DNA from 4 places in the Streptomyces sp. CNZ287 genome. Region 4 is predicted to be linked to each of the others. Evidence: riboswitches for the same ligand, from Rfam matches in the RefSeq annotation. Region 4 holds a riboswitch; each other region holds the start of a gene.

The links. A riboswitch is a leader RNA that binds a small molecule or an ion and turns the genes downstream of it on or off. The one in region 4 is predicted to bind cyclic di-AMP.
Positions count from the first base shown of each region.
Region 1: it holds a riboswitch for cyclic di-AMP, as region 4 does, so the genes downstream of both, FB457_RS05190 (aggregation-promoting factor C-terminal-like domain-containing protein) here and FB457_RS33095 (LysM peptidoglycan-binding domain-containing protein) in region 4, are expected to answer to the same signal.
Region 2: it holds a riboswitch for cyclic di-AMP, as region 4 does, so the genes downstream of both, FB457_RS31335 (transglycosylase SLT domain-containing protein) here and FB457_RS33095 (LysM peptidoglycan-binding domain-containing protein) in region 4, are expected to answer to the same signal.
Region 3: it holds a riboswitch for cyclic di-AMP, as region 4 does, so the genes downstream of both, FB457_RS18890 (peptidoglycan DD-metalloendopeptidase family protein) here and FB457_RS33095 (LysM peptidoglycan-binding domain-containing protein) in region 4, are expected to answer to the same signal.

Region 1 covers NZ_VISV01000002.1:218,331-226,064, reverse strand. The annotation lists gene FB457_RS05225 (PQQ-dependent sugar dehydrogenase) at 1-1,270, shown strand, start outside; gene FB457_RS05220 (sugar phosphate isomerase/epimerase family protein) at 1,362-2,315, shown strand; gene FB457_RS05215 (hypothetical protein) at 2,479-2,904, opposite strand; gene FB457_RS05210 (ATP-binding protein) at 2,901-3,353, opposite strand; gene FB457_RS05205 (Scr1 family TA system antitoxin-like transcriptional regulator) at 3,589-4,449, shown strand; gene FB457_RS05200 (DUF397 domain-containing protein) at 4,450-4,698, shown strand; gene FB457_RS05195 (LLM class flavin-dependent oxidoreductase) at 5,031-5,675, shown strand; cyclic di-AMP (ydaO/yuaA leader) riboswitch at 5,779-5,953, shown strand; gene FB457_RS05190 (aggregation-promoting factor C-terminal-like domain-containing protein) at 5,960-6,850, shown strand; gene FB457_RS05185 (FCD domain-containing protein) at 6,936-7,734, opposite strand, start outside.
Region 2 covers NZ_VISV01000024.1:34,298-42,031, reverse strand. The annotation lists gene FB457_RS31345 (serine hydroxymethyltransferase) at 1-676, shown strand, start outside; gene FB457_RS31340 (L-serine ammonia-lyase) at 801-2,198, shown strand; cyclic di-AMP (ydaO/yuaA leader) riboswitch at 2,713-2,873, shown strand; gene FB457_RS31335 (transglycosylase SLT domain-containing protein) at 2,877-3,629, shown strand; gene FB457_RS31330 (alkaline phosphatase family protein) at 3,777-5,063, shown strand; gene FB457_RS31325 (hypothetical protein) at 5,362-6,048, shown strand; gene FB457_RS31320 (sugar-binding protein) at 6,397-7,734, shown strand, end outside.
Region 3 covers NZ_VISV01000010.1:17,485-25,218, forward strand. The annotation lists gene FB457_RS18865 (ATP-binding protein) at 1-538, opposite strand, end outside; gene FB457_RS18870 (helix-turn-helix domain-containing protein) at 652-1,482, shown strand; gene FB457_RS18875 (DUF397 domain-containing protein) at 1,479-1,685, shown strand; gene FB457_RS18880 (PDDEXK family nuclease) at 1,910-2,809, shown strand; gene FB457_RS18885 (VOC family protein) at 2,863-3,228, shown strand; gene FB457_RS18890 (peptidoglycan DD-metalloendopeptidase family protein) at 3,432-4,553, opposite strand; cyclic di-AMP (ydaO/yuaA leader) riboswitch at 4,565-4,707, opposite strand; gene FB457_RS18895 (PP2C family protein-serine/threonine phosphatase) at 4,964-6,280, opposite strand; gene FB457_RS18900 (cytochrome P450 family protein) at 6,730-7,734, opposite strand, start outside.
Region 4 covers NZ_VISV01000028.1:50,825-58,558, reverse strand. The annotation lists gene FB457_RS33110 (nucleoside triphosphate pyrophosphohydrolase) at 1-66, shown strand, start outside; gene FB457_RS33105 (cytochrome P450) at 68-1,342, shown strand; gene FB457_RS33100 (LysM peptidoglycan-binding domain-containing protein) at 1,441-2,487, shown strand; cyclic di-AMP (ydaO/yuaA leader) riboswitch at 2,696-2,860, shown strand; gene FB457_RS33095 (LysM peptidoglycan-binding domain-containing protein) at 2,937-3,638, shown strand; gene eno (phosphopyruvate hydratase) at 4,020-5,303, shown strand; gene FB457_RS33085 (FtsB family cell division protein) at 5,414-5,881, shown strand; gene FB457_RS33080 (DUF501 domain-containing protein) at 6,039-6,575, shown strand; gene FB457_RS33075 (Ppx/GppA phosphatase family protein) at 6,572-7,498, shown strand; gene FB457_RS33070 (ASCH domain-containing protein) at 7,490-7,734, opposite strand, start outside.

The DNA.
Region 1 (7,734 bases), on a different contig from region 4:
CCTGCGCAACCCGTTCCGGATGGAGATCGACCCGCAGACCGACGACGTCTACGTGGCCGACTACTCCCCCGACGCCCGCGCGGCCAGCGACACCCGCGGCCCCGCCGGGCAGGGCAAGTGGCTGGTGCTCGACGAGCCTGCCAACTACGGCTGGCCGTACTGCGCCACCGCGAAGATGCCGTACAACGACTACGACTTCGCCACCAAGACCTCCGGCGCGCGGTTCGACTGCGCCAAGCCGGTGAACGCCTCGCCGCACAACACGGGCCGCACCGAGCTGCCCGAGGTCGAGCAGCCGGAGGTCTGGTACTCCTACGGTCAGTCCGCGGAGTTCCCGGGCCTGGGCACCGGCGGCATCGCCCCGATGGCCGGACCGGCGTACGAGTACGACCCGGCGACCGAGGCGCGGAACCGGGCCGTGGCCTGGCCGCGGTACTACGACGGGACACCGCTCTTCGCCGAGTGGGGCCGGGACTACATCAGGGAGTTCAGGCTCGACCGCTCCGGCGCCGTGGAAGCGATCAACCCGGTCGCCCAGGGGGTCGGGCAGCCGCCCGTCGACAACCCCATGGACCTGGAGTTCGGCCCGGACGGCGCCCTCTACGTCCTGGAGTACGGCGACGGCTACTTCTCCGAGAACCCGGACGCGCAGCTCTCGCGGATCGACTACATCGGCCGCACCGGCAACCACGCACCGAAGCCCGCGCTGACCGCCACGCCGGTCAAGGGCCTCGCGCCGCTGACCGTCGGGTTCTCCGCGGCCGGCACCACCGACCCGGACGGCGACACGGTGCGCTACGCCTGGGACTTCGACGGTGACGGCAGGACCGACTCCACCGACGTCAGCCCCTCGCACACGTACACCGAGGACGGCACCTACAAGGCGGCCCTGAAGGTCACCGACAGCAAGGGCCGGGCGGCGTACAAGGACGTCGACATCACCGTGGGCAACCAGGCCCCGGTCGTCACCCTCGTCAAGCCCGTCAACCAGCAGGAGTTCCACTTCGGCGACGCGGTGCAGTTCGAGGTCACGGTGACCGACGAGGCCGAGGTCGACTGCAGCAAGGTCCAGGTGCACTACATCGTGGGCCATGACGCGCACGGCCACCCGCAGAGCACCACCGCGGGCTGCACCGGCACGGTCCAGACCGAGCCCGTGGCGGGCCACGACCCGTCCGAGGGCAACGTCACCGGCGTGTTCGTCGCCGAGTACACCGACCCGGGCGGCCTCACCGGCAGCGACCGGGCGGTCATGAAGATCGTCGGCTGACCTTCCGCTACGGCGCGGGGTGGCGTGCGCACGTACGCCACCCCGCGGTTCCCACCACATCCACACCCGAACTTCGCAGGAGAGATCCGACATGAGCAAATCCAGCCTGCACCGCCGTGGATTCCTCAGGGCCGCCGCCGGCACCGCCGCCGTGGCCGCGGGCGCCGGGGCCTTCGCGTCCCCCGCCGCCGCCGGCCACGGCGGCCTGATCCCCCGGGGCCGTATCGGCCTGCAGCTCTACAGCGTCCGCGACCAGATCCAGCAGCGCGGCTTCACGCCCGTGCTCACCGAGCTGGCCGCGATCGGCTACAAGCACATCGAGTTCGCCGGCTACACCTCGCCGGCCGAGCCGGACATGACCGTCCCCAAGCTCCGCAAGCTCCTCGACGACAACGGGCTGTGCGCCGGCGGCGCCCACCTCGGGCTCGACGCCCTGCTCAACGCGAGCACCCGCGAGCGGGAGTTCGAGAACGCCGCCGCGCTCGGCATGGACTACGTCGGCACCGCCAGCGACTTCCCCGGCCGTACGGCGGCGGAGATCCAGGCCGGCGCCGACCGCTTCAACGAGTCCGGCGAGGTGGCCCGCGGCTACGGGCTCAAGATCTACCAGCACAACCACACCAACGAGTTCGGCCCGGTCACCGACCGGCCGGGCGAGCGGCGCCACGACCTCTTCCTGAGCGGCACGGACCCGCGGTACGTCTTCCTGGAGCTGGACATCCTCTGGGCGTTCGGCGCCTCGGTGAGGTTCCGCGACCAGCTCGGCGAGTTCGACCCGCTGGACTACGTCAACGCCGCCCCGCAGCGCTACATCGCCTTCCACGTCAAGGACGGCGTGCGGGACCCGGCGCTGACGAACCAGTACCGCGACGTCGTCTTCGGCCAGGGCGAGCTGGACTTCCGCCGCTTCTTCAGCGGGCTGCGGGCGCCGGGGCTGCCGCTGTACTTCTGGGAGCAGGACCGAGCTCCGCAGGAGCCGCAGGGCTCGATCTGGGCGGCCGAGGCCAGCTACGACGCGATGGTCGCGCTGCGCAGCCGGGACTGAGTAAACCCCGGCACCGCGCGGTAGCCACCGCACGCGCGAACGACACGATCCGCGGGACCCGCGCCGCGGGCCGCGGTTCGTCATTCCCGCGGCGGGCCGGCCGCGGGCTCCTCCCCCGCAACCGAAACAAGGAGGTGCCCGCCGGCCGGGCCGCCGCGGGTGCTCAGGCGGCGTCGCTGCGGCCCGCGGCCGCCAGGGCGACATCGCAGGACCAGGCGGGCTCGACACCCGTACGCCGGCAGACCGCCAGGAAGAGCGGGATCGGCGGCGTGTACGGGACCCCGTCGGCCGGCCGGTGCACCAGCCGGGGTACGGCCGCCGGCCCGCCGGTGCCGGCGGCCGCCCCCGAGATATCGGCGCCCGGCGCGTAGTGCACGCTCCGCGGCCACTGCAGGCCGAGACCTGCGCCGGCCGGCACGATCCACCACCATCGGCTGCCGTCGGCGAAGACACAGCCCACGCGGGGAAGCCGGGCCATGACGTCGTAGCCGATCCGCTGCGACACGCCCACCGCGTCGCAGCCGAGGGCCGCGGCACCCGCGCCCGGTACGGCCAGCCGGAGCCGGCCGCCGGGCTCGGTGCGCATCATCCGGCCGCCCGCTCACCGGCGGCTGGGCCGGCCCCGGTACGGGAACCGGAAACGCGCGGCGCGGCGGCCCCCCCGGCCGCCGACACCTCGCGCTGCAGCTCCGCCCAGACCACCAGACCCGGGCCGGGCCGCGCGTCGTATGCCCCCCAGCTACTGCTGACCGCGGTGACGAGCAGGAGCCCCCGACCCTGCTCGTCCGCGGACGACCGCTGCACCCGCAGGCTTCCCGGCTCGACACCCTGATCGGTGACGGCCAGCCGCAGGCGGTCGGCGCTACAGCGCAGTTCGCACCCTATGCGCCGACTCCCCGTATGCAGCAGTGCGTTGGTCACCAGTTCCGAGAGGACGAGGGTGGCAGTCTCCCCCACCTCGCCCTCCACCCCCCAGCGGTGCATCTGCTCGCGGGCCAGCCGGCGGGCGACCATAACGGCGTCCGCCCGACCTGGCACCTCGAAACCGCACCGCACCGCACCGGCCCCCGAACGGAATCCCGGCAAGCCGGGATCCTGTGTCACGACCCCCGTCTGGTACGGCTGTGTGGACTGGCTCACATCCCAAACTATGGCCCTGCCACGGCCACTTGGCAACCCCCACTGTGAATTTTTCAGAGTTGCTGTTGCACTGTGTTCGCCAAGCCCGGGGCGTGGCACACTGCTTGAGGCAGTTCCGACAGGGAGGTATGGCGTGAGCGAACCGCGGTCTGCGCCGACCGTGGGGCAGGTCGTGCTCGGCAAGCGGCTCCAGGAGTTGCGCGAGCGGGCCGGGCTCAAGCGCGAGGAAGCCGCGAAGACCCTGCGCGTCGCCCCCGCCACCGTGCGCCGGATGGAGACCGCCGAGGTCGCGCTGAAGGTTCCGTACGTGCAACTGCTGTTGCAGGCGTACGGCATCGACCAGGAGGAGATCGACGCCTTCATCGCGCTCACCGAGGAGGCCAACGAGCCCGGCTGGTGGCAGCGCTTCCACGACATCCTGCCCGACTGGTTCAGCATGTACGTGAGCCTGGAGGGCGCGGCGTCGCTCATCAGGTCGTACGAGCCGCACTTCGTGCCCGGTCTGATGCAGACCGAGGACTACGCGCGGCACGTGCTGAAGGTCGGCTCCCTCGGCCGGGTCGCGCCCGCGGAGATCGAGCGGCACGTCGCGCTCCGCATGGAGCGCCAGGAGCTGCTCACCCGCGAGGACGCGCCCCGCTTCTGGGTCATCGTGGACGAAACGGTCCTGCGCCGCCCGGTGGGCGAAGCCGCGGTGATGCGCGCGCAGGTCGACCGGCTCCTCGACATCGCCTCGCTGCCCAACGTCACGCTCCAGATGGCGGAGTTCCGCACCGGCCACCACCCGGGCACGTACAGCCCCTTCGTCCTCTTCCGGTTCGCCATGCCCGAGCTGCCGGACATGATCTACACCGAGTACCTCACCGGCGCCGTCTACCTCGACGGCCGGCACGAGGTGGCCACACACCTCGCCGCCCTGGACCACATGGCGGCCCAGGCGGCGACGGCTAAACGCACGAAGGAAATCCTCCGGGACTTCCGCAAGGAGCTGTGAATGGAACGCATTTACAACGGCATGCCGGCGGCGGACCTCGGCACCGAGGGCTGGCACAAGCCGTGGAGCGGCGGCAACGGCGGCAACTGCGTCGAGGCCATGAAGCTGCGGGACGGGCGCATAGCGGTACGGCACTCGGCACACCCCGACGGTCCCGCCCTCATCTACACCCCCGGTGAAATGGACGCGTTCATCGAGGGTGCCAAGGCCGGCGAAGCCGACTTCCTGCTGTCGCGGAGCCCGGCGTGACCGCGTCAGGCGCGGTGCCCGCGCACCGGCAACCGCGCCGCCCGGTCCACTCGCCGTCCGAGCCGGACGGCGAGCCCATCCCGGCGAACGGGGGTGTGGCCCACCCGCACTGACGTGGGCCACCGGCCGGGAGCACAGAGAGGGAGGGGACACCCCGGGGGGGTCCCCTCCCTCGGCGTTCGCCGGGGTACGGGCGCGCAACGGCGCCCGGGGGCACGGCAGATGAAATTCCAGAAATCATGAACCGTGGGTGTCCGCACCGCTGCCTTCCGCAGGGTATGGGCGTACGGTATGCCCCCGATGGCCCTCGTCAGCCCCCGGGGAGGCCCGCGATGAGCGCATCTCCACCTCCGTCCGCCGGCGCGGTTCCGCCTGCGGTCCGCGTCGGAGTGCTACTCCCCCGGCTGCCGGAGGAGCCCGCGGCCTGGCTGGCGGAGTGCGCGGCGTACGACTCGGCGGGCGCCGACGCACTGTGGCTGGACGGCGGTCCCGACCCGGCGCACGACGTGCTGGCGCTCGCCGCCGCCCTGGCCGCCGCCACCGGCCGGGCGCGGCTGGTCGTCGCGCTGCCCGACCACGTGCCGCAGGCCGCGCTGCTGGCCCGGGCGCTGGCCACCGTGGTGCTGCTCAGCGGCGGCCGGCTCGCGCTCGCCGCCGACTCCCGGCGGTGCGCCGAACTCGGCGCCGTCGCACCGGCGGTGCCCGCCTTCCGCCGGCTCGCCCCCGCCGGACCCGGCTACGAGGAGCCGGGCGCCGGGCGCTGGACCCCGGCGGCGGCGCCCGCGGGTCCCGACGCCTGGCGGACCGCGCTCACCGGCGCCGCGGAGCGCGGGGTGCACGGTCTCGTCGTACCGGCCGGGCAGCCCCTGTTGGAGGCACTGCGCCTCAGCGTGCGTGCCGAACGTCACACGCGCCACAACCGCCCCACGGGTGCGCGCGTCACCACGGAGCGTCAGAGTCCGCATGGATCCTCGTGATCCGCTTGTGATCTGCCGTTCGATCTCCTAGTGTCCGAGTCGTTCGCACACGCGAGCACCGTGCTCCGGTACGCCGAATCCTGCCCGTCGGAGCCCGGAACCGTCGTCCCCACAGCCGTTCGGGCAGGAGCGGGGGAACCACTTCTCCGTCGGCAGGAGCACGGTGGCAGCACCGCACCGCACTCCCCGACTCGGGGTGAAGCCGCACAGCACGACGCGGCCGGGCAACTCCAGCCCGAACCCGACAGCTCACTTCGCAGGCGTCGGAGAAAGAGCGAGCCAACATGGCCGGAACCGGCACCCGGCGCGCGCCCAAGTCGCGCTCCACCCGCCGCTATGCCGCCGCTGCGGGGGTGGGCATAGCCCTGCCCGTCGCCGGCGGAATCGCGGCGACCGCCGCGCACGCCTATACGGTCGAGAAGGGCGACACCCTCTCGGAGATCGCCGAGGACAACGGGTTCGGTCCCGACTGGCAGCGGCTGTACGAGGCCAACAAGGAGGCCGTCGGCGACAATCCCCACCTGATCCTGCCGGGCCAGGAGCTGGACCTGGGGGATGAGAAGGCCGCCAGCAAGCCCGCCGAGGCCGACCAGAGCGCCGCCAAGACCGAGCAGAAGCAGCAGCGTTACGTCGAGCACACCGTCGCCGCCGGCGAGACGCTGGCCACGATCGCCGGGAAGTACGACGTGCCCGGCGGCTGGCAGCGGGTGTACGTCGACAACGAGGAGGCCATCGGCGACAACCCGGCCGCACTGACGGTCGGCACCGAGCTGCGCGTCGACACCGAGGGCGGCAAGGTCGACAAGTCGATCGACCCGAACGGCTCGTCGGCGTCCGAGGGCTCCGGCGGCGCCACCGAGGCGTCGCAGGCGAGCGTCCCGACCACCGAGTCCGGCATCCAGGCGGCGGCCCGGGAGATCGTGCCCGCCGACCAGTTCACCTGCTTCAGCAGCATCGTGGAGCGCGAGAGCGGCTGGGACCACACCGCGACGAACCCCACCTCCGGCGCGTACGGCCTGATGCAGGCGCTGCCGGGCGACAAGATGGCCTCGGCCGGCGACGACTGGCGCACCAACCCGGTCACGCAGATCACGTGGGGCCTGGACTACATGAACGACCGCTACGGCAGCCCGTGCGGCGCGTGGGATTTCTGGCAGGCGAACAACTGGTACTGATACCGGGGGGCCCTGGCCCGCGGGATTCTCCTCTCGCCCCGCCGCGCGGATCCGTCCGCGCGGCGGGGCGTGTTCGCCGTACGGGCTACGCCCCGGCCGCCCGCTCCGCGGCGGACCCGCCGGCGGGCTCGGGGGCGGAACCCTCGGCGGAGCCGGCGCCGGGCTCACCGGCGGACAACTCGGCCAGGTCCCGGGCCGCCTGGGCGAGGAGCCGGTGCATCGCCGCCTCCGCGGCGTCCGGGTCCTGCGCCCGTATCGCCGCCAGCACGGCCCGGTGGCCGGGCACGGGGTCGCTCGGGTGGTGTCCGGGGCCGTGCACCAGGCGGTCGCGGGCGGCCAGCCCGCTGGCGAGGACCTGGTCCATGCGCTCCAGCAGTTCGTTGTGCGAGGCGGCCAGCAGGGCACGGTGGAACGCGAGGTCCGCGGCGACCGCCTCGGCCGCGCCGTCCCGCGCCCCGGCCATCGCCGTGAGCGCCGCCTCCAGCGCCGCCAGGTCCGCGTCGGTGCGCCGCACCGCGGCCAGCCGGACCGCCGCGGGCTCGACGATCCCGCGCACCTCGTCCAGGTCGCGCAGCAGCGGGGAGGCGGCCCGCGCGGCGGCGCCCTCGCCCTGCTGCCTGCCCGCGGTCTCGAAGCGCCACCGCAGCACGTCGGCGTCGAGGAGGTGCCAGTCGGCGCGCGGCCGGACGAACGTGCCGCGCTTCTGCCGGGCGTCGACCATGCCCTTGGCCGCCAGCACCTTCAGCGACTCGCGCAGCGCGGTGAGGCTGACGCCCAGCTCGGCCTGGAGGGCGGCGAGGTCGAGGGTGGCGCCCTCGGCGATCTCACCGCCGAGCACCCGGTGCGCGAGGGTCTCCACCGTCTGCCCGTGCACCCCGCGGCGC
Region 2 (7,734 bases), on a different contig from region 4:
GCACTTCGCCGGTCTCGTGGCCGCGGGCCTGCACCCCAACCCCGTGCCGTACGCGGACATCGTCACCACCACGACGCACAAGACCCTCGGCGGCCCGCGCGGCGGGGTCGTCCTCTCCCGCCAGGCCCTCGCCAAGAAGATCAACTCGGCGGTCTTCCCCGGCCAGCAGGGCGGCCCGCTGGAGCACGTGATCGCGGCCAAGGCGGTGTCCTTCAAGATCGCCGCGTCCGAGGAGTTCCGCGAGCGGCAGCGGCGCACGCTGGACGGCGCCCGGATCCTGGCCGAGCGGCTGCTGCGGGACGACGCCCGCGCGGCCGGCGTCTCGGTGCTCTCCGGCGGTACGGACGTCCACCTGGTCCTGGTCGACCTGCGCGCGTCCGAGCTGGACGGCCAGCAGGCCGAGGACCGGCTCCACGAGATCGGCATCACCGTCAACCGCAACGCGGTCCCGGACGACCCCCGCCCGCCCATGATCACCTCCGGCCTGCGCATCGGCTCGCCCGCGCTGGCCACCCGCGGCTTCACCGCCGCGGACTTCGAGGAGGTCGCCGACGTCATCGCGGAAGCCCTCAAAGCACCCCTCACCCGCTGGGGTTCCGACGATCCGAAGACGGCCGCACTCGCCGCCCGGGTCACGGCCCTGGCGCAGAAGCACCCGCTGTACCCCGGCCTGTAGCCCGTACGGCCCGGCGGCCCGCCGCTTCGACGCGGCGGGCGGCCGGGCCCGGGGCCGTACGCGCAACCCGTCACCACCCGCACCACGCACGCGCACGCCCCACGCAAGGACAAGGGAGTCCCGAGTGGCCATCTCCGTCTTCGACCTCTTCTCGATCGGCATCGGCCCGTCGAGCTCGCACACGGTCGGCCCGATGCGGGCCTCCCGGATGTTCGCGCGCCGGCTGAAGAACGAGGGCCTGCTGGCCCACACCGCCGCCGTACGCGCCGAACTCTTCGGCTCCCTGGGCGCCACCGGCCACGGCCACGGCACCCCCAAGGCCGTGCTCCTCGGCCTGGAGGGCCACTCGCCGCGCACCGTCGACATCGAGTGGGCCGAGGGCGAGGTGGAGCGCATCCGCGCCACCGGGCGGCTGCACCTGCTGGGCGCCGAGATAGGGCGCGACCACGAGATCCCCTTCGACGCCTCCGCCGACCTCGTCCTGCACCGGCGCCGCTCGCTGCCGTACCACGCGAACGGCATGACGCTGGCCGCGTACGACGCGGACGGCGGGACGCTGCTGGCGAAGACCTACTACTCGGTGGGCGGCGGCTTCGTCGTCGACGAGGAGGCGGTCGGCGAGGACCGGATCAAGCTCGACGACACCGTGCTGAAGCACCCGTTCCGTACCGCGGACGAGATGCTGCGCCGCACCCGCGAGACCGGCCTGTCGCTCTCCTCGCTGATGCTGGAGAACGAGCGCGCCTGGCGCACCGAGGCGGAGATCCGCGCCGGGCTGCTGGAGATCTGGCGGGTCATGCGCGACTGCGTCGCCCGCGGGACCAGCCGGGAGGGCATCCTCCCCGGCGGCCTGAAGGTCCGCCGCCGCGCCGCCGGCGAGGCCCGCCAGCTCCGCGCGGCGGGGGACCCGGCGGCGCACGCGATGGAGTGGGTCACCCTCTACGCGATGGCGGTCAACGAGGAGAACGCCGCCGGCGGCCGCGTCGTCACCGCCCCCACCAACGGCGCGGCGGGCATCATCCCCGCGGTCCTCCACTACGCGGCGGACTTCGTACCGGGCAGGGACAGCCGCGCCGGGGAGGAAGACACCGCGGTCCGCTTCCTCCTCGCGGCCGGCGCGATCGGCATGCTCTTCAAGGAGAACGCCTCCATCTCCGGCGCGGAGGTCGGCTGCCAGGGGGAGGTGGGCTCCGCCTGCTCCATGGCCGCGGGCGGCCTCGCCGAGATCCTCGGCGGCACCCCGGAACAGGTCGAGAACGCCGCCGAGATCGGCATCGAGCACAACCTGGGCCTGACCTGCGACCCGATCGGCGGCCTGGTCCAGATCCCGTGCATCGAACGCAACGGCATGGCGGCGGTCAAGGCCATCACGGCGGCCCGCATGGCACTGCGCGGCGACGGCCAGCACTTCGTCTCCCTCGACAAGGCCATCAAGACGATGAAGGAGACGGGTGCGGACATGAAGGTCAAGTACAAGGAGACGGCCCGCGGCGGCCTCGCGGTCAACGTGGTGGAGTGCTGAGGGAGTTGGCGAGTGCCTTTCCGGCGGCGCCGCCAACTCCCCCTTTTCCGCCCGCAATCCGGCGGCGATCCGGAAAACGTCCTTTCCCCTTGGGCAGTTGACGCCCCTTCGCCCTCACGGGCGAACGGGTTCTCCGCGATGAATTCGTGAATTCCCGCCGCTCATACGCGTCACCGGACGGCCAAGAACAAACGGACTTGTCGGATATTCCCCGACGGGCGATACGTACTATTTGAAGGATTCGCCCCCGATCGCCCCCCCCCCCCCCGCCTCTGACCGACTGGCCCCCTCCGTCCGGTGACGCGAATCACGTTCGGCCGCGGGCACCGGCGGGGGGAATTCACAGTTTCCGTGTTCCGAAAGCGAGTTGCGGCCCTCTCCGCTTTCCGCGGCGGCGCCCATCCGGCCCGTGAGCCGGTCCCGTATTGGCCGGACGAGTTCCGCAGCTTGTCCGGACCGGAAAGACATGCTTAAGTCTCCGCCAGCCGGGTGGACGCCGAATCCTGCCGCCATCCGGAAACCGTTCCCTAATGACACACGGCAGGAGCGGGGGACCCATAGGTAAGTCGCCGGCCCGGATTCCGGAACGGCTTGGGGTGAAGTCGCACCGCGGTGCGGCCGGGCATCTCCAGCCCGAACCCGACAGCTCACCTCGCAGGCGCAGGAGGAGAAAGACCCATGCCCGCAAGAGGTAAGCACCGCCGTCCCAAGCTGCGTCTGATCGGCCGCGGCATCACTTTCGCCGGCGTCAGCGGCGTCGCGATCGCCGCCCCGCTGATCGGCGCGTCCTCGGCATCCGCCGCCGGCTCCGTCCCCGCTTCCGCCCCCCAGACCGGCGTACGCGCCGAGGCCCCCGCCGCGGCGACCACCGGCGCGGCAGCGGCCACCTATGCCGTGGTCGCCGGAGATTCCCTGGCGAAGATCGCCGACAAGGAAGGCGTACGCGGCGGCTGGAAGAAGCTGTACAAGGACAACCGCGAGGCCGTCGGCGACAACCCGCACTTCATCCTCCCCGGCCTTGAACTCTCCCTCGGCGCCAAGGCCGACACGAGCGAGCCGAAGGAATCCGAGTCCGGCCTGAAGACCACGAGCGCGTCCGTCACGAGCTACCCGGACAACCTCGACGGCTGGATCCGGGAGTCGCTCGACATCATGGCCGAGCACGGCATCCCGGGAACCTACGACGGCATTTACCGCAACATCATGCGGGAGTCCGCTGGCGACCCGCAGGCCATCAACAACTGGGATATCAACGCCGTGAACGGCACGCCCTCCAAGGGCCTGCTCCAGGTCATCGCTCCCACCTTCGATGCCTACCACGTACCCGGCACCTCGACCGACAGCTTCGACCCGGTCGCCAACATCACCGCCGCGTGCAACTACGCGGCCGACAGGTACGGCTCGATCGACAACGTCTACGGGCCGTACTGACCCACCGGAGAGCGCCGGTGTCCCCACCGGCGCCCTCCGCTCCGGCGGTGAGGCCCGCGGCGCGTCCGGACGGCACGGACGCGGGAATTCGCGGCCCGTTCACCCCGTGCTCGCCGGCCGGGAGCGTTTCGCTTCTACGGTCGCCCCATGTCCGCCACCTCTCTCTCCCGACGCGGTGTCCTCGCCGGCGCCGTGGCCGGCGCGCTCGCGTCGCCGCTCGCCGCCGTGCCCGCGCACGCCGCCCGCACGCGCGGCCTGCTGATCTTCGTCGCCCTCGACGGCTTCGGCATCGACTACCTCGACGGCCGTGCGCCGATGCCCCACCTGACGTCGCTGGTACGGGCCGGCTCGCTGACCACCAGCACCGGCGTGATGGCCAGCATCACCAACCAGTCGTGGACGGCCGTCTCCTGCGGCGCCCACCCGGACCGCACCCGCAACGCCGCCTACTACTACGACGAGGCGGCCGGCGTCGCCCGCGGCCAGAGCCGCGACAGCGCGGTCGAGGGCCTCGCCCAGGCGTGGCGGCCGCAGGGCATCCGGATCGGGTCCGCGCAGTGGTTCATCCTCCAGGACAAGGGCACCTCGTACGGCGATCCCGACGGCCTCTACACCCAGCCCGGCGGGCGCATCGGCGCGCGCGTCGACGACGCGGTCGCGATGCTCACCGGGCGGCCCGTCGACAGCGGCGGCACCGCGGTGACCCTCACCCGGCGACCGGACTTCCTGGCGGTCTACTCCAGCGACCTCGACGGCGACGGGCACGCGTTCGGGCCCGACGACCCCCGGATGCTCGACACCCTGCGCGAGACCGACGCCGGGATCGGGCGGCTGATCCGGACGGTCAAGGACCTCGGCCTCTACGGCCGGACGACCTGGGTGGTCACCGGCGACCACGGCATGACGGGCTGGAAGACGCCGATGGCGGCGCAGGCGGTCGCCGCCCTCGCCACCGCGGGCTTCACGCCCGAGGTGATCGGGTCCGGCGGCCGGCCGGCGCCGGAGACCGATGCCGTCCTGGTCTCCGGCGGCAGCATCGCCTCCGTGCACCTCCTCGGCGCGGGGGCCGCCGACGCCGCCGCGATCGAGCGGGCCCGCGCGGCGCTCGCGGACGCCGAAGGCGTCGCGGCGGTGCTGACCAAGGCGGACCAGGCGGCGCTGCGGATGGCGCCCCAGTACGGCCAGTTGGTGCTCGAACTGGCGGCGCCGTACGCGCTCTCCTTCACCCCGCCGGCCGAGGGCTTCGACGGCCGCCACGGAAGCCGCGCGGAGACCGCGGTCCCGCTCATCCTGGCCGGCCACCGGATCCGGCGCGGCCGTGCGCCGCGCGATCCGCGCCACGTCGACCTCGCGGCGACCATGTCGGCGATCCTCGGTGTCGCCCCGCCCGCGCAGTCGGAGGGCCGGGTGCTGCGGGAGTCCCTGCTCCCCTGACCCGGGCCCCGCCCGGGCAGCCGGGTTATTCGCTGGAGCGGCGCCGCCGGGCGCTTCTGGGCCCTGTCTGGCACATAGCGCCGTCCGCCCTCTGGGCGGGCTCCCCCACAGCGCGCAAGCGCGCGTGGGCGGTACCCCCAGGCGTCTGGTGCGTGCGATCGCAAGGCGGAGGGCCGACCGCATAGCGGGCCTCTTCGGCCGACCCCGACAACGCAGCGAGCGTGCGTGCCAGGCGTCGCAACGCCGCGGTCGCCGCCCGGCGCCCCGCCTTCGCCCGGCTGGCCACCGGGGTGAAGGCGTGGGCGAGGGCCCGCGGCCTCGACTCGGCGCCGTTCGGCGGACTGCCGGGGCTGGCCTGGTCGGTGCTGGCGGCCCGTACCGTACGCGAGGCCGAGGACCCGGCCGCGCCGGACTGCCGACAGACTTCTTCGGCACCTGGGCCGCCTGGGACTGGCGGATTCCGGTCGCCCTCGACGCCGCGGCCGCCGCACCGCAGGCGCCGGTGGCGGTCCTCACCCCCACGGAGCCGGTCCGCACCTGCACCGGGCAGGTGACCGCCGGCTTCCGCGACCTGCTGGCCGACGAGCTGTACCGCGCCTGGACCTTCCTGGAGCAGGCGGCGGAGACCGGCGCGGACCCCTGGCCGGAGCTGCTGGCGCCGCCGCCGCTGCACCGGCGGCACGCGGCGTGGGCGGTCCTGACCGTACGCCGCGGCAGTACAGGCGAGTTCGAGGAGACCCTGGGGCGCGTACGGGGGCGGCTGCCGGCACTGCTCACGGCGCTGGCGGAGGCCGGCGCGGCCGACGCGCACGCCTGGCCGCCGCCGTTCGAGACCGGGCCGGCCCTCGCCCGGTACGCGATCGGCCGCGGCCGCACCCCGCCGGGCCCCGCCCGGCTCGCGGAGATCGCCGGCGGGTGGTGCGGCGGGCTGCGCGGGGTGGGCGTCGACTGGGCAGCGGGCGGCACCGTACCGGCGCTGCGCTGATCGCCTCGGACGTGCCGGGACCGCTACCCGTCCGGCCGCGCGCGACTGCCGCTTGCGGCCGACGCGCCCGTGGCGGTCACGGCTTCCTCGCGATGAGGCCCGGGCATGACGCCCCGGCATCGGTGCAGACGATCCGCACTCTGCCCCACACGGTGCGATGTGTCTCGTACTCCCGTTCCCGCGCGGGCAGTTGGGAATGCCGCGGGACGCGTGGGGAGGAGTCCCCTGACATCCAGTTGACAAGATGTCCTGACAAACCCCTTGCCCCGGCTCCCGGTCTGGCTTAGAAAGGGCGGTTGTGAGCCTCATCAAGCGGGACTCACCACGTACGTCAAGGGGAGGCCATCGGTGACGAACTCGGCGCAGGGGGACAGAACGGAGCCCGTTCGGGCGCAGGACGGGGATGGGTCGGGGCCGAGCAGGCGGGTCGTCTCGGCCGCGCTGGTGTCCGGCATCGTCGGTACGGCGCTGGGCGCGACCGCGCCGTCCGCGTGGGCGGACGAGTGGAGCGTGCCGCGCCCGCGCCGGGCGCCGGGCGGCCGGCGGGACCGCGCCCACAACGACGTGCTCTTCGTCGGCGCGCACCCGGACGACGAGGCAGGCAACCTCTCGACCTTCGGGCAGTGGCGGGAGCAGCACGGGCTGAGCACCGGCGTGCTCACCGTCACCCGCGGCGAGGGCGGCGGCAACGCGGTCGGCCCGGAGGAGGGTCCGCCGCTCGGGCTGATCCGGGAGGACGAGGAGCGCGAGGCGGTCGGCTTCGCCGGCATCGACAACGTCTATTACCTGGACAAGCCGGACTTCTGGTACACGCTGTCCGGCCCGCTGACGGCCGCGATCTGGGACGCGGACGACACGCTGGAGCGCATCGTCCGGCTGATCCGCGCCACCACGCCCGACACGGTCGTGACGATGGACCCGCGCCCCTTCAACCAGCACGGCGGCCACCAGTTGTCCGCGCGGCTGGCGATCGAGGCGTTCTTCCTCGCCGGCGACCCGCGCGCGTTCCGCTCGCAGATCACCCAGGAGGGCTACCGCCCGCACCGGGCGCGGCTGCTGCTCGCGCAGAACTACGGCTTCGGCAGCCTGCTCGGCCCGGACGCCCCGAAGCAGCGGCGGACGGACCGCGCCAGCGGGCTGCCGGTCTTCGGCGTCTTTTCCGGCGTGCGCAGCGAGGAGCACGGCACGAGCTGGGCGCAGGTGGAGCGGGACGCCGCCCGCAAGTACGTCACGCAGGGCTGGGCCGCGAGGCCGGCGCAGATGCCGACCGACCCCGAGCAGCTCGGCTCGGACTGGTTCACGGTGCTGGCGGCGAACGGCAAGGCCGTGAAGTCGAAGGTGCGGCCCCAGAACGAACTGCGCCCGGTGTACGCGGAGTTCCGCGACTGGACGGAGCGCGTCGGCCTGCCCTGGCTGGCCAACGACGCGCAGCCGGACTACCCCGAGGCGCCCGCCACGACGATCCCCGAGGTCGCCACTGCCCCCGTACTCGACGGTGTGGAGCGCCCCGGCGAGTACCCGGGCCCCGAACTGCCGCTGGTGCACTGGCAGGGCGAGAAGACCGGCGCGGAGGACGTCTCGGCCACGGCGAAGCTGTCGCGGCACGGGGACGACCTGTACGTGTTCGTCAAGGTCACCGACGACCGCAGGGGCACCGCGCTCGAAGAGAGCGACGCCAAGCGCCAC
Region 3 (7,734 bases), on a different contig from region 4:
GGGGAGAGTTGGCACGGAGGGTGCGGTGGTGTTGTTGGCGGTAGAGGATGAGGAGGGCCTCGGCGGCGGTGACGCGGTCGCCACCTGCGTGGGCGGTTGGGGAGTCGAGGCCCGTGGCCAGTTCTACCCAGGTGGTTTTGCCGTCGTCGCGGAGTTCCACACCCCAGTCGGCGGCCGTGGCGGCGACGAGGAGTAGGCCCCGACCGGTTTCGTCATCGGGGGTTGGCTTGGCCAGAATCGGGACTGAGTTCGTACCGGGGTCGTGGAGTTCGAGGCGAAGGCGGGTGTCCCGCATCGAGGTCGTGAGCGTGACCGGGACGCCGGTGCCCACGTGGCAGATGACGTTGGTGACAAGTTCGGTCACGCAGAGTTGAGCAGCGTGAACCACATGTGGCAAGCCCCAGAGCCGCAGGTGGCGTTGGAGAACGCGGCGTAGTCCGACAACCTCCTCGGGGTGGGCAGGGAAGTCCAGTTCCCAGCGCTTACGCACCAGGCACTTGCCCCAGACAGTGCGATCGGGGTGGTCGGTCTTGTGCATCTCCGGTCACGATCCTTTGATTGTTGCTCTCCGTATCTCTACAGTCGCCCAACGTGCGTAGGGTTTGAAGGGGATGGGTGTCCCAAGACCACCGTTGAGAGACGAGGACCTCCATGGCACAACGACCACGCGAGTTGACCCCCGACCGATCAGCACGCCACCTCTTCGGCTTCGAAATGCGCCGCTGTCGCGAACACGCCGGCATGAGTCTCGAAGGACTGGCCGAGGTCGTGAAGTACAGCCGAAGCCACCTGGCGCGGATTGAGGTGGCCGCCTACATGCCGCCGCCTGATCTGGCCGCGGCGCTGGACGCGGCCTTCGGGACGGATGGGATCTTCCAGAGGCTTTACGCGCTCGCCAGACACGAGGTGCACCCGGACAAGTACCGGCGAAGGATGGAGCTGGAAGCTCAGGCACGCGCCATCGGCGAGTACGCGGGAGTCCTGGTGCCTGGGATCGTACAGACGGAGGATTACGCACGCGCTGTTTTCCGGGCGCAGAAGCCCCGGGCCACCGGCGACCAGATCGAGGAGATGGTTACCGCCCGCATGGGACGGCAGGCGTTGCTGGCATCCGATCGACCGCCCGAGTTCTCGGCTGTTCTGGACGAAGCAGTGCTGCGTCGTCCGGTTGGAGGACCTGGTGTGATGGGCGAGCAACTCGACCGGCTGCACAAGTTGACGCACACGGAGACAACGGTGGTGCAGGTGCTTCCGTTTGTGCACGGAGAACACGCCTTGCTGGGTGGCTCGTTAGCACTGTTCACGCTGGAACGCGGGACCTTTGTCGCCTATGAAGAGAGCATCGGGACAGGTCAACTGCTGGAGGATCCGGAACTGGTCGACGCGCGTCGGCGCGCCTACGATCTGCTCAGGGCGTACGCGTTGTCGCCCAAGGATTCTGCGGAGCTCATCCAGTCGATAAAGGAGACGTTCTCGACATGAGCACGATCCACTGGGTCAAGTCCAGCTACAGCAACGGTGATGGCGGCGGGTGTGTCGAGTGGGCGCCGGTCGTTGCCGCCTCGGGCGTTGTTCCCGTGCGGGACAGCAAGGATCCCGATGGACCTGCCCTCGCGTTCTCTGCCGCGGGGTGGCGGGCCTTCGTTGCGGGCGTTCGGGCCGGAGAGTTCGCCGAGCGCTTCTGACCTTGCCCGAAGGTCCATGGTCCGGGAGTTATCCACAGGGGGAAGCGGAGGGTGGGGATCCGGGAGAGGGTGGGGGCATGACGGGGGAACTTGGGTCGCTGGGTGCGTTGGCGGCGGCGAATGGTGGGGTGTTGGTTTGTGCCGAGGCGTTGGCGGCCGGGTGGTCGTCCGGGGTGTTGGTGCGGCGGTTGCGGAAAGAGGGGTGGCGGAAGGTTCGGGCCGGGGTGTGGGTGGAGCCGGGGCGGGTTCCTGATCTGCGGTTGCGGTTGCGGGTGGCGCAGGCCGGGCGGCCGGAGCTGGTCGTCAGCCACAGTGCCGCGGCTCATCTCCTCGGGGTCGAAGTCCTCGCCGTGCGGCCCGAGTTCACCCACGTGCGGTCGCGGGGGCGGGCGCCCGAGGGGTGCCTGCTGCATCGGACCGCCCTGAGTGACGACGAGATCGTCAGCGTCGCCGGGCTGCGCGTGACCGACGCGTCGCGGACCCTCGTCGACCTGCTGCGTACGGCCGAGCGGGACGCCGCGCTCGTGGCCGTGGAGTCCGCCCTGACCCGGCGGCCCCTGGCGCCCGGCGGAGGGTGGCCGCGGCGGTGGCGCGAGCAGGTGACCGATCTGCATGCGGTCTCCGAGGCCCTTGCCGGCATCGGGCAGCGGCGGGGTGTGGTCCAGGCGCGGCAGCGGCTGGCGCTCGTCGATCCTCGCTCCGGCTCGCCCGCCGAAACCGTCGCGCGGTTGCGGATGTACGACGCCGGGCTGCGGCCGCTCAGCCAAGTGCCGTTCACCGCGCCCAACGGGCGGCGGATACGGGTGGACTTCTTCTTTCCGGTGGCGGGGCTCGTCGTCGAGATCGAGGGCTACGGCTTCCACGGCGGCCGGGCCGCCCATCGGGCCGACGTCGAGCGCTTCAACGACCTGGGGCGCTGTCCCGAGGTCCGGCGCATGCTCCGGTTCACCGCGGCCGATGCCTTCGAGCGGCCCCAGCGGATGCTCCACGCCATCCGCGCCGCCCTGGGTGAGATCGCCGCCGGGGGATCCCACCCTGCCGATGCTGCCGCCCGTGCGGCAGCGAGTGCCGGGGCCTCCAGCGCCGCTGCCGAGGTCACTGCCTCTGCCACCGCGGCTGCCTGAATCGCCGCCGCTGGTCTGCCCGCGATGTCCGCCGTGCGTGGCAGGCTGCCGCCATGGACGCCTGCGTCAGGAACATCGTGCTCGACTGCGCCGACGCCCGTCAGCTCGCCGACTTCTACACGCAGTTGCTCGGCATGCGGGTCATCCGCGAGGACTGGATGGTGATCGCCAAGGACGAAGACAGCTTTCCACGGCTGGCATTCGAGGAAGTCGAAGGCTACCGGCCGCCGCTCTGGCCCGATCTCGACCGCACCTACCCCCAGCAGATGCACATTTGCTTCGGCGTCGACGACTCCACCGCCGCCGGCGAGCTGGCGCTGCGGCTCGGGGCCACGCGGCTCTCCGAGGCGGGGGGCAGTTGCCCGGTGTTCGCCGACCCCGCCGGGCATCCGTTCTGCCTCTGCGGGCCCGGGGAGTAGGTCCCGGGAAAGTGCCGACGGCCCTGGTGTCGGGGGGTCGGCCACCAGGGCCGCCGGCGGTCTCGGTGCGTGCTCGGACGCCACGGGGGAAGTTGCGTTCGGGCACGCCGGAGACGTGGGAGAGGGGTTATGGGGGCTTGCGGTCCGTGCGGCGGGTGGCCGTCCCGGCCGTGAGGGCCGGGGCGCTGGGCCCGCCGGGTGGATCAGACCGGGGCGCCGTTGTTGCGCAGCCAGGCGAGGGGGTCCACTGCGTCCCCGCCGCCGGGTCGTACCTCAAGGTGCAGGTGCGGGCCGGTGACGTTGCCCGTGGCGCCCACGCGCCCGATGACGTCGGCGGTCGTCACCTCGCCGGAGGACTGGATGATGGAGGACAGATGGCAGTACCAGACTTCGGTGCCGTCCTCGAGCGTGAGGACGATGCGGTAGCCGTACGAGCCGGCCCAGCCGGCCTCGGTGATCGTGCCGCCGTGCACCGCCTTGACCGGGGTGCCGGTGGAGGCGGCGAAGTCCTGGCCCGTGTGGCCCGCGGCCCACATGTCGCCGGACTCGCCGAACGTCGAGGTGAGCGTGTAGTTCGCGACCGGGGCGACGTAGCTGGCGGCGAGCTTCGCGAGGCGCTCCGCCTCCGCCTTGCGGCGGGCTTCCTCTTCCGCCTTGCGGCGGCGCTCCTCCTCCAGGCGGCGCTGGCGCTCCTCTTCCGCCGCCTTCGCCTCGGCGGCCTCCTCGGCCGCCTGCTTGGCGGCCTCGGCCTCGGCCGCCGCGCGGGCGGAGGCGTCGGCCTCCGCCTGCTGCTGCTCGGCCTGCTCCAGGATGCGGGCCCGCAGCGCCTCGCCGGAGTCGGCGGGCTGGTTCGCGGTGTCGGTGTCGCTCGCGTAGCTGACCTGGGTGAGCGGAGCCGTGGTGACGACCGAGTCGGAAGCGGGCTCCTCCTCGCTCGGCATCAGGTCGCCGACGCCCGGCAGGCTCTCCGCGTCGGGGAGTTGGGCGCCTATCCGGTTCGCCACGGTGTCGACCTGGTCGGGCATGGATATCGCGACCGGCGGCTTCTCCTGCGCCGTGGCCATACTGCCCGCGCCGACGGCGGCGAAGACACCCACGCCGAGTACGGCGCCGCTGCGCGCCATGCTGCCGCCGCGCTGCCGGGGAAGGCGCCGACGGCCGCGGGAGGGAAGGTCGTCCTCGGGGAGGACTTCGTCGACCGGCTCTTCGGCGGCGTGACCGGTGGGCGCATACCCCTCGGGGGCGTGGCCGCCGGGCGCATAGCCGTCGTAGCCGTAATCGTCATAGCCATGGCCGTAGCCAGGCCCAGACCTGTAGGACGCCACGAAGGCGTACTCCTTTCCTTCCTTCTCGCCTACCGGGTTAGCTGACGGGTTCGGAGCAGGAAGGTCTCCTACGGGCCGCTTCCTCGCGGAAGTTGGCCCGATTCACCCCAAGGTGGTGGTTCCCCGGTTCCCTAGGTGTTGCCGTTGCTGCAGTTGTGACTCGTGCGGGATTCGGCGACGGCGCACGGTGCCGCCTCTTGCGACGGCAGTGACGACCGCGCTGCGTTACCGCACGCTAGCGGACGACGGCGTTCGATTCCAAGTCGTTCCCGTTATTCAGTTGTGCTTCACCGCGGACGATCCGGGCATGCACCAGCGGAAACGGACAAGTTGACGCCCTGATTACGCGCAGTGAGGTCCGGTCGTTAGCTGATCGTGCATCAGTTGTTATGCGGAGGGGCGCTGTTCCGCTACGGAGCGTGTGCGGCCGGGGGCGAGTCCGGCGGCTCCGCGAACGGTGTACGGGAGCGGGCGAGGGCGAACAGCGCCATGTCGTCCGCGATCCTTCCGCCCGTATAACGGGTCACGTCGTCCAGGAGGGTGTCCAGCAGTTCGTGCGGCCCGTCGAACAGCCGGCCGTCCAGCCGGGTCAGCGGATCGTAGAAGACGCCCGCCTTGTTCCGCGCCTCGGTCACGCCGTCCGTGAAGAGAACGAGCGCCGCGCCCGGCGGGAACTCCTCCTCCATCAGCTCGTCCGGCCACGTACCCAGGTCGCCCATGCCCAGCGGCAGCGCGTGCTCGTGCGGGTGCAGCGTGCGCGCCGCGCCGTCCGGCCCGAGCAGCAGCGGCGCCGGATGGCCGCGGTTGAGCAGCCGCAGCGCGCCGCCCTCGCGGTCGACCTCCGCCAGCACCGCGGTCGTGAACCCCTCCACCCGGTCGAGGCCGCTGCGCCCCGTCTCCTGGCGCTGCAGCGCGCGTTCCAGCCGCCGCGCGACTCCCGCGAGCCCCGCCTCCTCCTCGGCCGCCTCCCGGAAGGCGCCGATGACGACCGCCACGGACTCCACCGCCTCCAGCCCCTTGCCGCGTACGTCGCCGACGATGCAGCGCACGCCGTACGGGCCCTCCTGCACGGCGTAGAGGTCGCCGCCGATCCGGGCGTCGGCGTCCGCGGCCTGGTAGCGGGCCGCGACCCGCAGCGTGCCGAAGCCGTCCGGCGGATTCGGCAGCACGGCACGCTGCGCGGCGACGGCGACATGGCGGGCGGAGGTCAGCCGGCGGTAGTTGCGCTGGATGAGGACGTTGATGCCGACCGCCAGGGCACCGAGCACGGCCTGCGACACCATATGGGTGAGTGCGTGGGTCCTCGTGGCGGTGCCGTGGAGGATTTCGAGCACGACGTTCACCACCAGGGCGGCGACGGCGACGGCGACGGTGCCGCGCAGAGTGAGCAGCGCAGCGGCGACCAGCGGGGTGGTCTCGAAGACCGGCAACGATCTCAGCCCCTCCGGCGTGAACCAGAAGAACACCGCTCCCACGACGATCAGCACGGCCGGCAGCCACCGCAGCACCCAGCGGACCCGCCGCTCACCGCCGGTGGCATTGGGACGACTGGACCGGACCATCTGGTCCAGCGCACTGTTACCCACGCGGTAGGCCCGCCCCTTCTCGTACGGGGCGCGTCGCTCGGCGTACGAGCCGCTCTTCGCGCCGTGCGAAGCGCGGCCCCCGCGCGGGCCGCCCTCGTCCTGCCCCGCGCCCTGCGCGCCGTCCTCCCGCACCGGCTGCACCTGCCCTCTCCTGCGCTGCCCTTCCAGTGCTGTCCTCCCCATGCGGCCGACACGCGGGCCCTTGCCGTCGTCCCTCAAGGTTCCGCGTCCCGGGCGGGACGGCGACCGGGCGGGGCCCAGGCGGGTTACAGGTGGCGTTTCGGGCGCCATTGCGGCCAGGGTGTGACGGGCATACGAGCAGCGGACCGGCGGACCGCACGCAGAGGGTACAGCCGAACGGGTAGAGGACCGCCCGGCTCCGGCGCGCGCGACGTGCGCACGCCCCCCGGCTCTCCCAGCGCCCCGCGCGCCCCGTGCACGCCCTACACCCTGGGAATCCCCGGACAACTGACGCCATCTGTCAGCCGTCCGGCGTCAGCCACCGCCAAGCACCACCCACCGCCAAGCACCACCCGCCGCCACGCGCCCGCCGCCGCCACGCGCCGGCCCCCGCCACGCGCCGGCCGCCGTCAGCCGAGGCGTACCGGGAAGGACTCCAGGTCGTTCTGCGTCAGGACCGGCAGGTTGCGGAGCTCCCCCAGCGGCACCGCCGCCCGCAGCTCCGGGAAGCGGGCGAAGAGCGCCGGCAGCGCCACCGCCGCCTCCAGCCGCGACAGCGCCGCGCCGGGGCAGATGTGCGGCCCGTGCCCGAAGGTCATGTGCCGGATCGGCGTCGCCCGCGTCACGTCGAAGGCGTCCACGTCCGCCCCGTGGTGCCCGGCGTCCCGCCCGATCGCGCGGTACGAGATGACGACGCCCTCGCCCTTCTCGATCACCGTGCCGGCGATCTCGATGTCCTCCGTCGCGAACCGCATCAGCAGGTGGGTCACGGGCGGGTCGTAGCGCAGTGCCTCCTCGATCGCCGTCTCCCACGTCACCTTGCCCTCGCGGACCAGGGCGAGCTGCTCGGGGTGGCTCAGCAGTCCGCGCACGGTGGTGAGGAGGAGCGTGATCGTGGTCTCGTGCCCGGCCGCGATCATGGACTTCAGGTTGCCGACGACCTCTTCCTCGGTCAGCGGCTCGCCGCCCTCGTCGGCGAGGATCAGCGCGCTCGTGAGGTCGTCGGCGGGCTCCGCGGTCTTCTGCCGCACCATGTCGGTAAACACGCGGTCGAGTTCCGCCATCACCGCGAGCCGCTCCTCCTGCGGCGTGAGCATGGAGAAGAAGGCTTTCCACAGGCGCATCTGCCGCGGTATCTCCGATTCCGCGACGCCCATGAGCGCGCACACCACCCGCATCGGCAGCGGCTGCGCGAAGACCTCCTTGAGGTCGACCACCCCGTCGCCCCCGGCCGCCGCGGCCGCAAGGGAGTCCAGCAGTTCGGCCGTCACCCGCTCGACCACCGGCCGCAGCGCGTCGAGCCGCCGCGGCGTGATGGCCTGCGCCGTCTTGGCCCGCAGCCGCCGGTGCTCGGCGCCGTCGACCGTGAACATCGACCGGCCCGGGTTGACCATCCCGATCAGCGGCCACTCCGC
Region 4 (7,734 bases):
AGGGCTGCGGAGGACTCCACCGCCTCCGACGGGCCGTCCTCCGCCGGGTCCTCCGGCGCGCGCTGACGTGGCCGGTCCGCCCGCGGGCGACGGGCCCGAGCCCGCGCTCTTCAGCTGGGAGTTCGCCACCGACCCCTACCCCGCGTACGCCTGGCTGCGCACCCACGCGCCCGTCCACCGCACCACCGTGCCCAGCGGCGTCGACGCCTGGCTCGTCACCCGCTACGCCGACGCCCGCCAGGCCCTCGCCGACCCCCGGCTGTCCAAGAACCCCGCGCACCACCACAGCGACAAGACCGGCATCCCCGGCGAGCGCAGCGCCGGCCTCATGACCCACCTGCTCAACATCGACCCGCCCGACCACACCCGGCTGCGAAGGCTGGTCTCCCAGGCGTTCACGCCCCGCCGCGTCGCCGCCTTCGCGCCCCGCGTACAGGAGCTGACGGACCGCCTCATCGACGGCTTCGCGGACCGCGGCGAGGCCGACCTCATCCACGAGTTCGCCTTCCCGCTGCCGATCTACGCCATCTGCGACCTCCTCGGCGTCCCCGCCGAGGACCAGGACGACTTCCGCGACTGGGCCGCCGTGATGCTGCATTCCTCCGGGGGACGCCCCCCGGGGCCTCGTAACCACGGCAAGGGCCCGCGCGGCGGCGTCGCGCGCGCGGTGAAGAAGATGCGCGCCTACCTCGCCGAGCTGATCCACCGCAAGCGCGCGGCGCTCGGCGGCGGCGACGCCGCGGCAGACGACCTGATCTCCGGCCTCATCCGCGCCTCGGACGAGGGCGAGAAGCTGACGGAGAACGAGGCCGCCGCCATGGCGTTCATCCTGCTCTTCGCCGGCTTCGAGACCACCGTCAACCTGATCGGCAACGGGACGTACGCCCTCCTCACCCACCCCGCCGAGCGCGCCCGGCTGGCCGCGGATCCCGGGCTGCTGCCCTCCGCGGTGGAGGAACTGCTGCGCTACGACGGCCCGGTGGAGCTGGCGACGTGGCGGTTCGCGACCGAGCCGCTGGAGATCGGCGGGCAGCGCGTCGCCGTGGGCGACCCCGTGCTCGTCGTGCTGGCCGCCGCCGACCGCGACCCCGCGCGCTTCGCGGACCCCGACACCCTGGACCTGTCCCGGCGTGACAATCAGCACGTGGGCTACGGCCACGGCATCCACTACTGCCTCGGCGCCCCCCTCGCAAGACTGGAGGCGCAGACCGCCCTGGGTACCTTGCTGCGCCGCCTTCCCGACCTGCGGCTGGCGGGCGAGACATCCGAACTGCGGTGGCGCGGCGGGCTCATCATGCGGGGCCTGCGGACGCTTCCGGTGCACTTCGGGCGTTCGTTGTGATCTGCGCGTGACTATCAGGCGATCAACTTGTGATCGGCGGTGGTTCGGTATTAAGTTCGGCCACTGGCTCGAACACACAGGGAACGAAAGGCACTCGCATGCGCTCGGGTAACGGACGCCACCGACGTCCCCGCCAGGCCCCCGCGTTCGTCGTCGCGGCCGGTGCGACCGGGGCGGGTCTCGCCCTGCCGCTGCTGGGCGCGAGTGGCGCGAGCGCCGCCGACGCCGGCACGTGGGACCGGGTCGCCGAGTGCGAGAGCGGCGGGCTCTGGAGCGCCGACGAGGGCAACGGGTACTACGGCGGCCTGCAGTTGACGATGGACATGTGGCAGGAGTACGGCGGCGAGGAGTTCGCCTCGCAGCCCGACTACGCCAGCCGCGCGCAGCAGATCACGGTCGCCGAGCGCATTCTCGCCGGCATGGGCGCCGACAAGGCGTGGCCGGAGTGCGCCGAGGACGCCGGGCTGGACGGCGACGGCGGGGTGCCGGAGGTCGACCCCGGCGCCGAGCTGCCGCTGCTGCCGACGGCGCCGCCCACCCTCGCCCCGAGCCCGGACGACGACTCCCGTGGCCAGGACGAGGACGGGCGTACGGACCGCGAGGACGAGCGCGACCGCAAGGACGGCGACGACTCCCGGAAGGGCGGCGGCAAGCACCGCGGCGGCCAGGACCCGGACGAGCGCGACGGCGGCTCCGGCGAACGGAGCGGCCGGGACGACGACACCGCCTCCGGCGAGGGCTCCGGCCGGCACCGCGCCCCGGACGCCTCCGCGACCCCGGCCCCGTCCGGAGCCCCGTCCTCGCCGGGCTCCCCCGGGGCCCCGCGTGAGGCCGTCGAGACCCCCGGCGCCTCCCAGTCGCCCGACGAGACCGAGCCGCCGGAGCCGGGTCGCGAGTGGATCGCCGAGATCCCCGGTGACGCGGACGAGCGCGGCGGGGACCGCAAGAGCGACGCCTCGGGACGCGACGCCGCGGCGGGCGGCGGCAGTTATACCGTCCGACCGGGTGACACCCTCTCGGATATTGCCAGCGAGCATTCCCTGTCGGGCGGATGGTCCGAGTTGTACGACGGGAACAAGAACTCCCTCGGTGAGGACCCCGACACCATCAAGCCTGGTCAGGAACTCGAATTGAGCGGGAACTGAACAGTCGACGGGTGAAGGCCGCGCGGATTAGTCATATTTGACGTAATCGGCTGACCGGGCTACCTGACGGACCTAAAACCGGGCGTGGCATTTTCCGAGGTCTTTGAATCGCACACGCCTATGTGCTTACCGTCACATCGCTCGCCAACGCGAGCCCCGGTGATCGCCTCACGCCGAATCCTGTCGGCGTTCACCCGGGCCACCTGTGCATGAAGCACCGCTGACAGGAGCGGGGGACCCACGGTAAGCGCCGCTCCGGTCCAACGAGAAGGCGGACCGGACGGCTTGGGGTCAAGCCGCACGTATGACGTACGGCCGGGCACTCACAGCCCGCACCCGACAGCTCACCTCGCAGGCGTCGGTGAGAAAAGAGCACCATGCTTCTTCCTGCCGGAATGGGTAAGCACCGCCGCCCCACCGCACAGGCACGCCTTGGCACACACTCCCGCGTGGTCGTTCTCATGGGCGCCACCGGAACCGCGATCGGGCTGCCGGTGCTCGGCGCCCAGCACGCGTCCGCGGCGCCCATCGATACATGGGAACGGGTGGCCGCCTGCGAGTCCAGCGGAAATTGGTCGACGAATACGGGGAACGGCTATTTCGGCGGCGTCCAGTTCTCCCAGTCGAGCTGGGAGGCCGCCGGCGGCCGCAGCTTCGCCCCGCGCGCCGACCTGGCGTCGAAGCAGCAGCAGATCGCCGTCGCGGAGCGGCTGCTTTCCATGCAGGGACCGGGCGCGTGGCCCAACTGCGGCCCGCGCGCGGGTCTGGCGGCGGGCGGTCCGGCCGCCGGGCAGATCGTCCCACCGGCGCCACAGGAGGCCCCGCAGCCGCCGCCGCAGGAGCAGCCGCAGCCGCAGCCGCCGCAGGAGCCGCAGGAGGCCCAGACGTTGCCGGCCCCGGCGGCGCAGGAGCAGGCGCCGCAGGAGGCCCCGGAGGGCACCGAGGCCAGCGGCGCCGCCGAGCAGACGCAGCCGGAGTCCCGCACGGTCTTCCGCGGCTTCTACTACGAGGTCCGCGAGGGCGACACCCTCGACGACATCGCCCAGCGGCACGGCGCGGAGAGCTGGCAGCAGTTGTACGAGGACAACAAGCCGGTCGTCGGCGAGAACCCGGACCTGATCCGGCCGGGACAGAAGCTGAAGGTGAACTAGCTCCCCGCGCGGGCGGGCCGCACCGGACCACGAGCCGGCCGGCCCGCCCGCGCCCTGTGCACCGCCGCCGCCTGCCGCCCCCTGGTGCCCACCGGTGCCGCCTGCGGCCCGGCACGCCGCCGCGGTACGGCGCGGCCGTCCCGGCCCGTCCGGTGCGCGGGCCGGGACGACCACGCCGTACGCCACCCGCCGCCGCGGGCCCCGCCGCCGCGGGCCCGCCCCCGGCGGCTCCCGTCCCGCGCCGCGTCCGCTGGCCCGTCCCCGCTCCGCGGCCCGAACCGTCTCGTACCGCGGGATGCGGCCGGGTGCGCGCCGGGGCCGTCACCCGGGGCGGCTAGGCTCAGGGCGGAACCCGTAGCGAATCCCTCCGAAGGAGACACCGTGCCGTCCATCGACGTCGTCGTAGCCCGAGAGATTCTCGACTCCCGCGGCAACCCCACGGTCGAGGTCGAGGTCGGCCTCGACGACGGCAGCACCGGCCGTGCTGCCGTTCCGTCCGGTGCCTCCACCGGCGCCTTCGAGGCCCTGGAGCTGCGCGACGGGGACAAGGCCCGTTACGGCGGGAAGGGCGTCGAGAAGGCCGTGCTCGCCGTCATCGAGCAGATCGGCCCCGAGCTCGTCGGCTACGACGCCACCGAGCAGCGCCTCATCGACCAGGCGATGTTCGACCTCGACGCCACCCCCGACAAGTCCTCCCTCGGCGCCAACGCCATCCTCGGCGTCTCCCTCGCCGTCGCGCACGCCGCCTCCGAGGCATCCGACCTGCCGCTGTTCCGCTACCTCGGCGGTCCCAACGCGCACGTGCTGCCGGTGCCGATGATGAACATCCTCAACGGCGGCAGCCACGCCGACTCCAACGTGGACATCCAGGAGTTCATGATTGCGCCGATCGGCGCCGAGTCGTTCTCCGAGGCCGTCCGCTGCGGCGCGGAGATCTACCACCAGCTCAAGGCCGTCCTCAAGGAGCGCGGCCTGTCCACGGGACTCGGCGACGAGGGCGGCTTCGCGCCAAACCTCGACTCCAACCGGGACGCGCTGGACCTCATCATCGAGGCGATCCAGAAGGCCGGCTACACCGCGGGCCAGGACGTCGCCCTCGCGCTCGACGTCGCCGCCTCCGAGTTCTACAAGGACGGCGTGTACGTCTTCGAGGGCAAGGGCCGCTCCGCCGCCGAGATGACGGAGTACTACGAGCAGCTCGTCGCGGACTACCCGCTGGTGTCCATCGAGGACCCGCTGTTCGAGGACGACTGGGCCGGCTGGCACGTGCTGACCGAGCGCCTCGGCGACAAGGTGCAGATCGTCGGCGACGACCTCTTCGTCACCAACCCCGAGCGGCTCCAGCGCGGCATCGACGAGGGCTCGGCCAACGCGCTGCTGGTCAAGGTGAACCAGATCGGCTCGCTCACCGAGACCCTGGACGCCGTCGAGCTGGCCCAGCGCAACGGCTTCAAGTGCATGATGTCCCACCGCTCCGGCGAGACCGAGGACGTCACCATCGCCGACCTGGCCGTCGCCACGAACTGCGGCCAGATCAAGACCGGCGCCCCCGCCCGCTCCGAGCGGGTCGCCAAGTACAACCAGCTCCTGCGCATCGAGGAGATCCTCGACGACGCCGCCGAGTACGCGGGCCGCAGCGCCTTCCCGCGCTACAAGAACGGCTGAACGGGCCGACCCGTACGACATCGGCGTCGGACGCCCCCGGCCCCGGCCGCACCGCGTAAGGTGCGACCGGGGCCGACCACCGCTTGCCGCCCGGGGAGGACGCGACGCACATGGCCAGGGAGCGCTTCTCCACCACCACCCGGCTCAAGCTGCTCGGCGAGCAGGCCGTCAGCCGGGTCTCGGAGCGCGTCTACCGCGCGCGCCCGCCGCGGCGCAGCCGGCTGACGGGGCGGGCCGCGGTGCTCGCGCTCGTCGTCTGCTCGCTGGTGGTGGCGCTCGCGTACCCGCTGCGCCAGTACATCGCCCAGCGCGCCGAGGTCGCCGAGCTGGAGCGGGAGAAGGCGCAGGCCGAGCAGCGGGTCGAGGAGCTGCGGGACGAGAAGTCCCGCTGGAACGACCCGGAGTACGTGCGCCGGCAGGCCCGCGAGCACCTGCACTACGTGCTGCCGGGCGAGACCGGCTACCTGATGCGCGACGGCACCGGCTCCGCCCGCTCCGGCGAGGAGGGGGAGGCGGTGGACAGGCCGTGGTACGAGAACCTGTGGGACGGCCTGGACGCCGCGGACGGCCGGCGCTGAGGCGCGTACGGACGCGGACTCCGCCCGCCGCGGAACGCCGGACCCGACGCGGGCCACCTGCCGCCCGGACGCCGCCGCCGAACGCCGCCGCCGAACCCCGACGCCCGACGCCGACCGCCCGACGCCGGACGCCGACCGCCCGGCTGAACGAGGAGAGATGGACAAGCCCCCGCCGCCCACCGAGCACACCCCCGCCACCGCGGCCGACGCCGCCGCCGTGGCCGCGCAGTTGGGCCGCGCCCCGCGCGGCCTGCGCGCCGTGGCGCACCGCTGCCCGTGCGGAAACCCGGACGTCGTGGAGACGTCCCCGCGGCTGCCCGACGGCACGCCGTTCCCGACGCTGTACTACCTGACGTGCCCGCGCGCGAACTCCGCGATCGGCACGCTGGAGGCGGACGGCGTGATGAAGGAGATGACGGCCCGGCTGGCGGCGGACCCGGAGCTGGCGGCGGCGTACCGCGCGGCCCACGAGGACTACCTCGCCCGCCGCGACGCGATCGCCGAGCTGGCCGGATTCCCGAGCGCGGGCGGGATGCCGGACCGGGTGAAGTGCCTGCACGTGCTGGTCGCCCACGCGCTGGCGGCGGGGCCCGGGGTGAACCCGCTGGGGGACGAGGCGCTGGCGATGCTGCCGGAGTGGTGGGCCAAGGGCCCGTGCGTGACGTCAGAGGAATCCGGGGAGGATGAGGTATGACCCGAGTGGCTGCCGTGGACTGCGGTACGAATTCGATCCGCCTGCTGGTCGCGGACGTCGACACGCGGTCCGGCGAAGTGAAGGACCTGGACCGCCGGATGGAGATCGTCCGGCTGGGCCAGGGCGTGGACCGTACGGGCCGGCTGGCGCCGGAGGCGCTGGAGCGGACCTTCGCGGCCTGCCGCAGGTACGCGGAGATCATCGAGCGGCTGGGCGCGGTCCGTACCCGGTTCGTCGCCACCTCCGCCTCGCGCGACGCGGAGAACCGCGCGGACTTCGCCCGCGGCGTGGAGGAGATCCTCGGCGTCCGCCCGGAGGTCATCACCGGCGACGAGGAGGCCGCGCTGGCCTTCACCGGCGCGACGAAGGAGCTGTCGGGACGGGTGCCGGGGCCGTACCTGGTGGTCGACATCGGCGGCGGCTCGACGGAGTTCGTCGCCGGCACGGACGACGTGGCGGCGGCCCGCTCCGTCGACATCGGCTGCGTCCGCCTCACCGAACGCCACCACTTCGCCGACCCCCCGACGCCGGCGCAGATCGAGGCGGCGAAGGCCGACATCGCCGCGGCCCTCGACACGGCGGAAGCCGCGGTCCCGCTCCGCGACACCGCCACCCTGGTCGGCCTCGCCGGCTCGGTCACCACGGTCGCGGGCATCGCCATGGACCTCCTGGCCTACGACACGATGGCCCTGCACCACGCCCGCGTCCCGGTGGCGCGCATCCGCGACATCACGAACTCCCTGCTCAAGGCCACCCACGAGGAACGAGCCGCCATCCCGGTCATGCACCCGGGCCGCGTCGACGTGATCGCCGCGGGCGCCCTGGTCCTGCTGTCGGTCATGGAGCGCACGGGCGCCCCCGAGGTGATCGTCAGCGAACACGACATCCTGGACGGGATCGCGTACCGGTGCGCCTCAGCCTGATGGGGGCCGCTGACCTGCCATGACGCGGGTGATGCTGAGGGCGAGGGCGCCGAGCGCTTCCTTTTCGGGGCCGTAGATGCTCCGAATGTTCGCGAGCTGCTGCGCGCGCGGGGCTGTCGGATTGACGTTCTCCGGCCCCTCGCCGTCGAGCAGCGCCTCGAAGGTCGGGTACTCGTTGACCCGGGTGACCCGTACGTCGACAGTTTCCGCGGTGCCCTTGATCCGGAACCGGATCA